3 regions of the Erwinia sp. AnSW2-5 genome follow, and region 2 is predicted to be linked to each of the others. Evidence: predicted binding sites of a transcription regulator. Region 2 holds the regulator's gene; each other region holds the start of a gene.
The links. Region 2 encodes CRP, which controls carbon source genes, mostly activating them, when cyclic AMP is high. Its sites were predicted from a motif close to ATGTGANNNNNNTCACAT; they were not measured.
Positions count from the first base shown of each region.

Region 1: the regulator CRP is predicted to act here: its motif matches at 1,002-1,019, upstream of ACFL9S_RS19935 (nucleoside-specific channel-forming protein Tsx).
Region 3: the regulator CRP is predicted to act here: its motif matches at 1,641-1,658, upstream of glpT (glycerol-3-phosphate transporter).

Region 1 is NZ_JBJGXA010000034.1:22,867-26,133, reverse strand. Features, by position in the region: gene ACFL9S_RS19940 (DUF4056 domain-containing protein) at 1-810, shown strand, start outside; gene ACFL9S_RS19935 (nucleoside-specific channel-forming protein Tsx) at 1,221-2,087, shown strand; gene speG (spermidine N1-acetyltransferase) at 2,191-2,757, shown strand; gene ACFL9S_RS19925 (hypothetical protein) at 2,801-3,223, opposite strand.
Region 2 is NZ_JBJGXA010000001.1:334,855-338,121, forward strand. Features, by position in the region: gene ACFL9S_RS01445 (YccS/YhfK family putative transporter) at 1-1,786, opposite strand, end outside; gene crp (cAMP-activated global transcriptional regulator CRP) at 1,845-2,477, opposite strand; gene ACFL9S_RS01455 (OsmC family protein) at 2,847-3,254, shown strand; gene ACFL9S_RS01460 (LysR substrate-binding domain-containing protein) at 3,256-3,267, opposite strand, start outside.
Region 3 is NZ_JBJGXA010000017.1:22,498-25,764, reverse strand. Features, by position in the region: gene glpQ (glycerophosphodiester phosphodiesterase) at 1-59, opposite strand, end outside; gene glpT (glycerol-3-phosphate transporter) at 73-1,419, opposite strand; gene ACFL9S_RS13960 (DUF1456 family protein) at 1,781-2,254, opposite strand; gene metR (HTH-type transcriptional regulator MetR) at 2,375-3,267, opposite strand, start outside.

The DNA.
Region 1 (3,267 bases), on a different contig from region 2:
ATTATCTATACACGACGGGGCGGATTTATTGACCTCGCCCATGTGCGTGATACCGCAGACAACACGCTATGGCTGTTCAGTCAGATTTGGCCTGCGCTGGGTCGTGCTACCACGATAAAGATGAGCAATGAACTCGGGCAACGCATTATCCGGCTACGGCAGTTTTCGCCCCCTGAAAACACGCTGGCGCGTTACAACCTGAGTGTCAGGCTGGCGGCTTACCTCGCCTTCCAGCTTGCAGCCTGGCATGAGGTCGCTCAGTGGTATGGCTTCCAGTCAGTGCCCGGCTATCCTGAAACCGTTTCCGCCTTTTCACCGGAAGATCTCTATTCCAATCTGCTCGGTGCGCGCATTGCTACAGATATACTTAATTCTGGCGGTGCATCAACCTTGCAGCAGTATCAACATTCGATGGCACAAATGCTCCCGCAGGCACTTGTACAGTTACAGGCCGTCGGCCCGCAAGCTACCCGCTTCCACTTTGATATGCTGGATGGTGCGTGGTGGAACAGTCACTGCCGCCTGCCAGACAAATTCCTGGTACGCCTGCGCAACTACAGCGTCAGCAACCAGCGCCAACCTTCACGCCCCGCAGATAATGTGCCTGAACTGTGGCTGACTTTACCCGACCATTTTGACCATCATCCCCTGTCGCAATTTGCGCGGATGGAAATCTGGAGGGGTGACAATATGGCCAACCTGCCATCACCACTGTTGATGTATAGCTACGATGATTTTGCCGTTCTGGCGCAACAGGCTGAAAAAAACGATCGCCATATGCTGGCAAAAATTGGCAGCCAGTGTGATTGAAAACCCCCTGTCCAGCACGCTGCAACATAAGTAATTCTTATAAATAACAGCAAGAAGAAGAACGCCGCATTGACCTGAAAATGTGCCGATGTTCTCCGCACCTCTGCCATTCCTTACAGGCAACCGTTTCCCCTTGTCACAAATGGCCCAAAATCGCATTACGCGAAAAGTTCCCTTCATACGGCACTTTAATGTGACGCCAATCACACTTTAACTGAATTAAAATGAAACTGAATTTGACAAGTGTGAGCAATCTCTATTTCCTAATGCACTGATAGCGGCACACTGCCGCAGTATTCATGGCGGGTGTTTTTGTTGCAGTCACAAGCACCCATTTGTCGCCCGTAGATAACTTGACCCCACCAGCGCGCTGGCTGCCGAGCAGGGTCTCAGAGCATGTGGTAATAATAATGAAATATAAAATTATGATGGCTGGCGCACTGGCAGCACTTTCCTGGACCCATGTTTCCATCGCTGAAACCAACAGCTCAGAATATGTTTCTGACTGGTGGCATCAGAGCGTGAACGTGGTGGGAAGCTATCACACCCGCTTCGGGCCGCAGCTGAACAATGACGTCTATCTGGAATATGAAGCGTTTGCGAAAAAGGACTGGTTCGATTTCTACGGCTACATCGACGTGCCTAAAGTCTTCGGCGTGGGTAACGGTAACGATGTCGGCGCATGGGATGATGGTTCTCCGTTCTTTATGGAGATCGAACCGCGCTTCTCTATTGATAAACTGACCGGCACCAACCTTGGTTTTGGTCCATTCAAAGAGTGGTATTTCGCCAACAACTATATCTACGATATGGGCGACAACAAGGCGAGCCGTCAGAATACCTGGTATATGGGTCTGGGCACCGACATCGACACCCACTCTGATGTAGGCCTGTCATTGAATGTGTATGCCAAGTATCAGTGGGAAAACTACGGTGCAGCCAATGAAGACAGCTGGGACGGCTACCGCTTCAAGGTGAAATATTTCGTTCCGCTGACCCAGCTTTGGGGCGGCAACCTGACCTATATCGGCTTTACCAACTTTGACTGGGGTTCTGACCTCGCCGATAAAGCCGGCCCGTCACGCACCAGTAACTCTATCGCCTCCAGCCATATTCTTTCTCTGGGCTACGACCACTGGCACTACTCTGTTGTGGCACGTTACTTCCACAACGGTGGCCAGTGGAATGACGGCACCGAGCTGAACTTCGGTAAAGGTAATTTTAACGTGAAATCAGACGGTTTCGGTTACTACCTGGTTGTCGGTTATAACTTCTGATAATCCGCAATACTGATATAACGCGCCGACGGGCGCGTTTTTTTTGCCTGTAATAAACCGCTATACTCCTCCGGCAATATTGCTTCTGCTAAAAGGAATTTTTATGTCTGCAAAGTCTGTTGATCACAGCGTGAAACTACGTCCACTGGAGCGCGAAGACCTGCGGTTCGTCCATCAGTTGGATAACAATGCCAGCGTGATGCGCTACTGGTTTGAAGAGCCGTATGAGGCGTTTGTTGAGCTGTCCGATCTTTACGACAAGCATATCCACGATCAGAGCGAACGTCGGTTTGTGGTTGAACACGATGGAAGTAACGCAGGACTGGTTGAACTGGTGGAGATTAATCATATCCACCGTCGTGCCGAATTTCAGATTATTATTGCCCCCAGCCATCAGGGAAAAGGGCTGGCCAGTAAGGCGGCGAAACTGGCGATGGATTACGGATTTTCGGTGCTTAATCTCTACAAACTATACCTGATCGTCGATAAAGAGAACGAAAAGGCCATCCATATTTATCGTAAGCTGGGCTTTGAAATTGAAGGCGAGCTGATCCACGAATTCTTTATCAACGGCGAATATCGCAACACCATCCGCATGTGCATTTTCCAGCATCAATATCTGGAAAAATTCAAACCCGCGCAGGGCATGGTCAAAACCACCGCGCAGTAAAACAACAACGGCAGGTGGGATAACCCGACCTGCCGTTGTTCGTTTAGCCGCCGCGCGCGCCGACCGGGTTCATGATGGTCTGCAAGCGTTCCGGTTCAATCTTGTACATGCCCCCGTAGAACGGGTCAACCACCAGCCAGCCAGGGAAGCCGAGCAGCGGGATGTTGCCCAGCAGATACCACAGGTTCGGGCTCTCTTTTAGCGGCAGCGTTTGCGGCACATAGCCTGCCCGCTCCAGCATCACCAGATACTTTTTCTTGCCGAAGTAGTTGCCGTTAGACTTCTTGAGCGTCACGGTTTTTGGCGTATAGCCTTCAGCTACCGCTTTACCCGTCTCATCCTGCACCACAAACTTCACCCCTGGGGGCTGGGTCTGAAGCGTCACGTCCTGGGTTTCACTACCGACAATCGTGGCGCAACCACTTAACATCCACGCTGCTGCCAGCGCTGCTATCAGCCGTTTCATCATTCATCCTGCCTGAAATCCATCATGCTAACAGTCTACGCGTC
Region 2 (3,267 bases):
GAATCGTCATGGCGTTGATATGCTCAACAATAAACTGGCTGTGGGTGACCCACAGCTGCATATCGGCCAGGTAGCGTGAATTAAAGCCCGGTTCCTGCATCGCCTGATGCAGTGAGTTAAACAGCGCATTGTGCGCCTGATTCACCCGCATCCGCTGATAGGCCAGTTTCTCCGCATCCTGTTCGCTGCCCAGCAGCTTCTGTAATGCCTCCTGATAGGTCTCCAGCGCATCGTGCGCATTCTGGCGCATCAACCCACTCTGCCACTGTGGCCACAGCCAAATCATGCCGCCAAAGGCAATCAGACAGCCCATTAGCGTGTCCATTAAGCGAGGCAGCAGGAACTGCGCACCGTTTAGCGACAGCAGTTGCAGCGTATACACCGCCGTGACGGTGAATCCCACGGTGGCCCAGCCATAAAACTTACGGATAAACAGGTAGCTCACCAGGGTGATCAGCAACATCACCAGCAGCACCCAGGATTCCGGGGCATGTAAACCGAGTGTGGCAGCGGCAATCGCCAGCCCGGCCAGCGTTCCCAGCGCCCTGTGCTGGATACGGACGCGGGTAGCGCTGTAGCCGTTGAGGCTGACAAACATCACCGTCATCAGGATCCAGTAAGGTTTCGGCAGATTGAAGAACAGGGCCAGCGAACTGGCAAAGGTCAGCATCACGGCGAAGCGTGCGGCGGTACGCAGGGCAGAGGACTTCAGCGACAGATAGCTTTTCAACGCAGGGAACAGCGGCAGGCGGCGCTGGCGGTCAGCCATCAGGTCGCGACGGTACAGCGGATGCTGGGTGCGTAGCACGCGGGCGATGCGGCTGAAGTGGTAGTAACAGAAGTTACCGACCGGATTATCGGGGTGCTGACGGGAGATTTTCTCCAGTGCCTGAAGCTGTTTTTCCATCGTGAAACGTTCAGGGAAGCGGTGGTAGAGGATATCGTCAGCCAGTACCCGCAGGCGGGTGGCAATCGTCTGCGCATTCCAGCGGATCACCGCCTCGGCGTGGCTCTGCTCCACCAGCTTTTGCACTTCCTCCGGCTGGTGCAGGCTAACGGCAATATGCTCCTGCAAATCCAGTGCGACCTGAAATGCACGCGTCAGACGCTGATAATGGCTGTCGCGACTGGCGGCCAGCATATGCATCTGCTGGTAACAGGTGTTAATCAGGTCGACGGCTTTCTGCTGGCGGACCAGCAGCGGCGGCAGGGCGGTTTGGGGATCGGTCAGCTGGGTTAACAGGCTGTATTTCGCTTCGCAATAATCAGCCAGTTCATGATAGAGCAGGCTGAGGGTTTCGCGCATCGGCTGCTCTTTCCACAGCCAGAACCAGAACCAGTTAAATGCGCCATACCAGACGGTGCCGAGAATAAACAGCAGCGGTGGCTGCCACATGGGCATGCGCCCGGCCAGGCTGAGTGTGAAGATAGCGGCAATCAACGATGCCGGAAGCAGGCGCGCGTGCAGCGGGCTGATCTCACCAGTCACGCCAAGCAAGAGTGCCATGACCAGCAGGATCACGGGCAGTGGCACCGCTTCGGCCCCGGCGTACTGAATCAAAAAGCTACTGAAGGCAAACAGGCAACCGCCGACGATCAGGCGTTTAAAGAAGCGTTTGTGCGGGGTATCAAGGCCGGCATTATTACAACAGGCGGGGACTAATGAGAACAGCAGGCCATTTTGCAGGTTGCCCAGCATCCAGCCGATCGCCACGGGTAAACAGAGCACCAGCGTTTGCCTGAGTGCGTAGTTAACTTCCGGGTGATAGATAATTCTCCGCCACATGAGCCACACCAAATAAAAAACGGCGCGACTGAGGGTCGCGCCGTGGGTTCAGAGCCGGTTAACGAGTGCCGTAAACAACAATGGTTTTACCATGTGCGGAGATCAGGTTCTGATCTTCCAGCATTTTCAGAATACGACCCACCGTTTCGCGGGAGCAGCCGACGATCTGGCCGATCTCCTGACGGGTGATTTTGATCTGCATTCCATCCGGGTGCGTCATGGCATCCGGTTGTTTTGCCAGATTCAGCAACGTCTGGGCAATGCGTCCGGTCACATCAAGGAAAGCTAAATTGCCCACTTTCTCTGATGTCACTTGCAGGCGACGCGCCATCTGTGAAGACAGGCGCATCAGAATGTCAGGATTCACCTGAATCAACTGACGGAATTTTTTGTAGGAAATTTCAGCCACTTCACAGGCTGTTTTCGCACGTACCCACGCACTACGCTCCTGACCTTCTTCAAACAGGCCCAGTTCGCCAATGAAGTCGCCCTGATTGAGGTAGGAGAGGATCATCTCTTTGCCTTCTTCATCCTTGATTAACACCGCTACCGATCCTTTAACGATGTAATAGAGGGTTTCCGCCTTCTCACCCTGATGAATCAGAGTGCTTTTGGATGGATATTTGTGAATATGGCAATGTGACAGGAACCATTCGAGTGTAGGGTCTGTTTGCGGTTTGCCGAGAACCATTCGCTGTTATCCTCTGTTGTAATCGTGCCTAAATATACCCTGAATTCTGCGTCCTTCAGAGGCGTTGCCGCTGAACTGAAACACGAAATATTTGTGGGTATCAGGGTATGTATCCCTGCAAGGCGTTGAAATATTCAAGCGTTCCCATAGGAAAATTATACGGGCCTCTGTTAAGAGCATGGCTCGTGCTGTCGTCCCGTTTTTACCGTGCATTGTTATGCCAGTAAAATATTGCAGCTTCGTTTGTAGCACAGCTTTACAAGACTGTCTTCTGTTGTCTCGCTTCAGCATAGTTCTAAAACGGCAGCGTTGCCGTTTTTGTTAGTGCAGCGTACTCTGCGGTAACTGAATCAATGAGAGGATTTTGTGATGCAAGCACGCGTTAAGTGGGTTGAAGGGATGACGTTTTTGGGCGAATCCTCATCCGGCCATCAGGTTTTGATGGATGGTAATGCCGGGGATAAAGCGCCCAGCCCGATGGAAATGGTGCTGATGGCGGCTGGGGGATGCAGTGCTATTGATGTGGTGTCTATTCTGCAGAAAGGCCGCCACGATGTTGCTGATTGTGAAGTCAAACTGACCTCGGAACGTCGTGAAGAGGCACCGCGAATTTTCACCCATATTAACCTGCACTTTATTGTCAGTGGCAAAGCGCTGGGCGATAAAGCGGTGTCACGTGCGGTCGATCTCTCTGCTGAGAAATATTGCTCGGTGGCGATCATGCTGGGGAACGCAGTGAAAATTAGCCACAGCTTTGAGGTTATCGACCTCGCCTGATTCAGGTGAGCTG
Region 3 (3,267 bases), on a different contig from region 2:
GCGGCTGTCGCCGCGAGAGAGGTGGTGAGAAGTAAGGTAGCGATAACGTTTTTCAACATAATGTTCCCTTAATCAGAGTGCGTTCAGACCCTGTTTATGTTTCTTCTCGCTGATCATGGTCATGATCAGCAGGATGACTGCCAGCACACAGCCGCCAATCATAATGATAAAACCGCCGTCCCAGCCGAAGTAATCGACGGTATAACCCACGATGGCACTGGCAGCAACGGACCCGCCGAGGTAGCCAAACAGACCGGTAAAGCCTGCCGCAGTTCCCGCCGCTTTCTTCGGTGCCAGTTCAAGGGCATGCAGTCCAATCAGCATCACCGGGCCATAAATCAGGAAGCCGATGATCATCATACAGGCCATGTCCATGCCAGGATTGCCTGCCGGGTTCATCCAGTACACCACGGTTGCAATGGTCACCAGGATCATAAAGAACACCCCGGTGGCACCACGGTTACCTTTAAAGACTTTATCCGACATCCAGCCGCACAGCAGCGTACCCGGGATACCTGCGTACTCGTAGAAGAAGTAGGCCCACGATGATTTATCCAGTGTGAAGTGTTTCACTTCTTTCAGGTAAGTCGGTGACCAGTCGAGGATGCCGTAGCGCAGCAGATAAACAAATACGTTAGCCAGCGCGATGTACCACAGCAGTTTGTTAGGCAGGATGTACTGCATAAAAATCTGCTTCGCCGTCAGCTCTTCTTCATGCTTCTCATCGTAGTTCGGCGGATAATCGTTTTTGTACTCCTCAATCGGCGGCAGACCGCACGACTGTGGCGTGTCACGCATCAGCGCGAAGGCAATGATGGCGATAAGAATGGCACCAAAAGCAGGCATATACAGCGCCGCTTTCCAGTCGTTAAACCAGGCCATACCGAGCAGGAACAGCAGCGGAGGAATACCCCCTCCGACGTTGTGCGCACAGTTCCAGACGGAAACGATGCCGCCACGTTCTTTCTGCGACCACCAGTGAACCATCGTACGCCCGCACGGCGGCCAGCCCATGCCCTGGAACCATCCGCACAGGAACAGCAGAACAAACATCACCATAATGCTGGACGTCGCCCACGGGACAAAGCCCATAAACAGCATCACGGCAGCGGCCAGGATCAACCCGGCAGGCAAGAAGACGCGAGGGTTAGAGCGGTCAGAGACCGAGCCCATGATGAATTTTGAAAAACCGTAAGCGATAGAGATACCGGACAGCGCAAAACCCAGATCGCCACGCGAGAAGCCCTGTTCAATCAGATAGGGCATCGCCAGGGCGAAGTTTTTACGCACCAGATAGTAGGCAGCATAACCGAAGAAGATCCCCAGAAAAATTTGCCAGCGTAGTTTGCGATAGAGCGGGTCAATGCGGCTGTCATCAACGCGAGGTTGATGCGCTGCAGGTTTGAAAAAACGTAACATTGTGGCCTCCCATGGCTCGAAAGACTGACATTCACTTTCGAATGATCAGTTAAAAAAAATATTTCTCTGTCACAGCCGTATCAGGTGTTCTATTCCGCGCATAGCGTAGTCGTTATCAGAACAAGTGACTGTGAAGAAGGGCGCAAATGTTACAGTTTTATGACGAAATGGCTATGGCTGTATCACAATATGGTGATTTATTTTCGTTGTGGAACTATAAACTGTGATTATAGTCACATTTGTAAGCCTGAATGATGAGGGTGGTTTCGTTTCGTGAGTGATTTTGTTCTAAAAGGAAGGTGGCGGTGGGAGGAAGCAGAGATTAACGCCAGCAGGTGGCGTTAATCAGTCAGTCGGTCGCTTACGCTTTCTTCACCGGACGGATTTTCATCGTCAGGCCTTTGAGGAAGTTGCGCAAAATTTGATCGCCGCATTCGCGGTAATTTTTATGACCCGGTTTACGGAAGATCGCCCCAATTTCTGACTGTCCTACCGCGAAATCGGCGCTTTTCAGCAGTTCCAGAATGTCGGTGGTTTTCAGATCGAAGGCCACACGCAGTTTCTTCATCAGGATGTTGTTAGTCATCTTGCGTTCGATGGACGGCGCAGGCGCGTCTTCACTTTTGCCACGGCGTTCAAAAATCAAACCATTCAGAAAGTAACCCATGATGACATCGGGGCAGGGGCGATAGCCGGCTTCATCCTCTTTTTTCAGGAAGCTGTGCACTTCGGCTTCTGTTACTTCGCTCTCTGCCAGCGCCAGAATGCTCACAACTTTAGCATCGCTTAAATTCAGCATGTAACGCACGCTGCGCAGGACATCGTTATTGGTCATAGGGACTCTCTGTAGTGAAACAATTGCAGTGAGTGCAGTATAACCCGTCGCCCTTCAGGCTGCATCTGCGTTAGCGCCCCGCGCTGACCTGCGGTCAGCGTGCAACGCCGCTGCGCGTATTCAGGGATGGCTGACGGAAGGATGTGGCACACCAGGACGGGACGCATCACGTACCCGAGGCAGATGATCGCAGGCGTGCTGGCGGGCGGAACGAATAAAGGCTTCTACCACGGGCTGACGCTGTTCACCGTCGCGCACTGCCGCATACAGGCGGCTCCACAGACCCTCTCCCAGCGTTTTTGTCACCACCAGTCCCTGATGCTCAAAACTCTCCACGACCCAGTGTGGCAACGCAGCAATCCCCATTTGTGCCGACACCATCTGAATCAGCAGCAGCGTGTTATCCACGCTTTTCAGCGTTGGGCTGACATCGGCAGGCTGTAAGAAATGACGCCAGATATCCAGGCGCTGGCGCTGAACCGGATAAATCATCAACACCTCACTGGCCAGATCTTCTGGTGAGATATGCGCCTTTTGTGCCAGCGGGTGATCCGGTGCCAGCACCAGGCGGACTTCGAAATCAAACATCGGTGAATAAAACAGTCCACTGCGCGGCAGAATATCGGAGGTCAGCACCACATCCAGCTCTCCCTGTTGCAGGGCGGGCTGCGGGTCAAACGTCATCCCCGATTTGAAATCCATCACCACCTGCGGCCAGCTCTTACGGAAGTTGTTCAGCGCCGGGGTCAGCCACTGGATACAGCTGTGGCATTCAATCGCAATGCGTAACGTTGTCTGGTGAGGTTCATGGCAGGCCTGCAAGGCCTGTTGGATTTGCGGCAGCACCTGTTCCGCCAGCTGCAGCAAAATTTCTCCCTGCGGCGTGAAACGCAGCGGCTGGCTTTTACGCACAAACAGACGGAAACCCAGACGTTGCTCCAGGTCGCTGAACTGATGAGATAACGCTGACTGCGTTTGATGAAGCTGGGCCGCCGCCGCCGCCAGCGAACCTG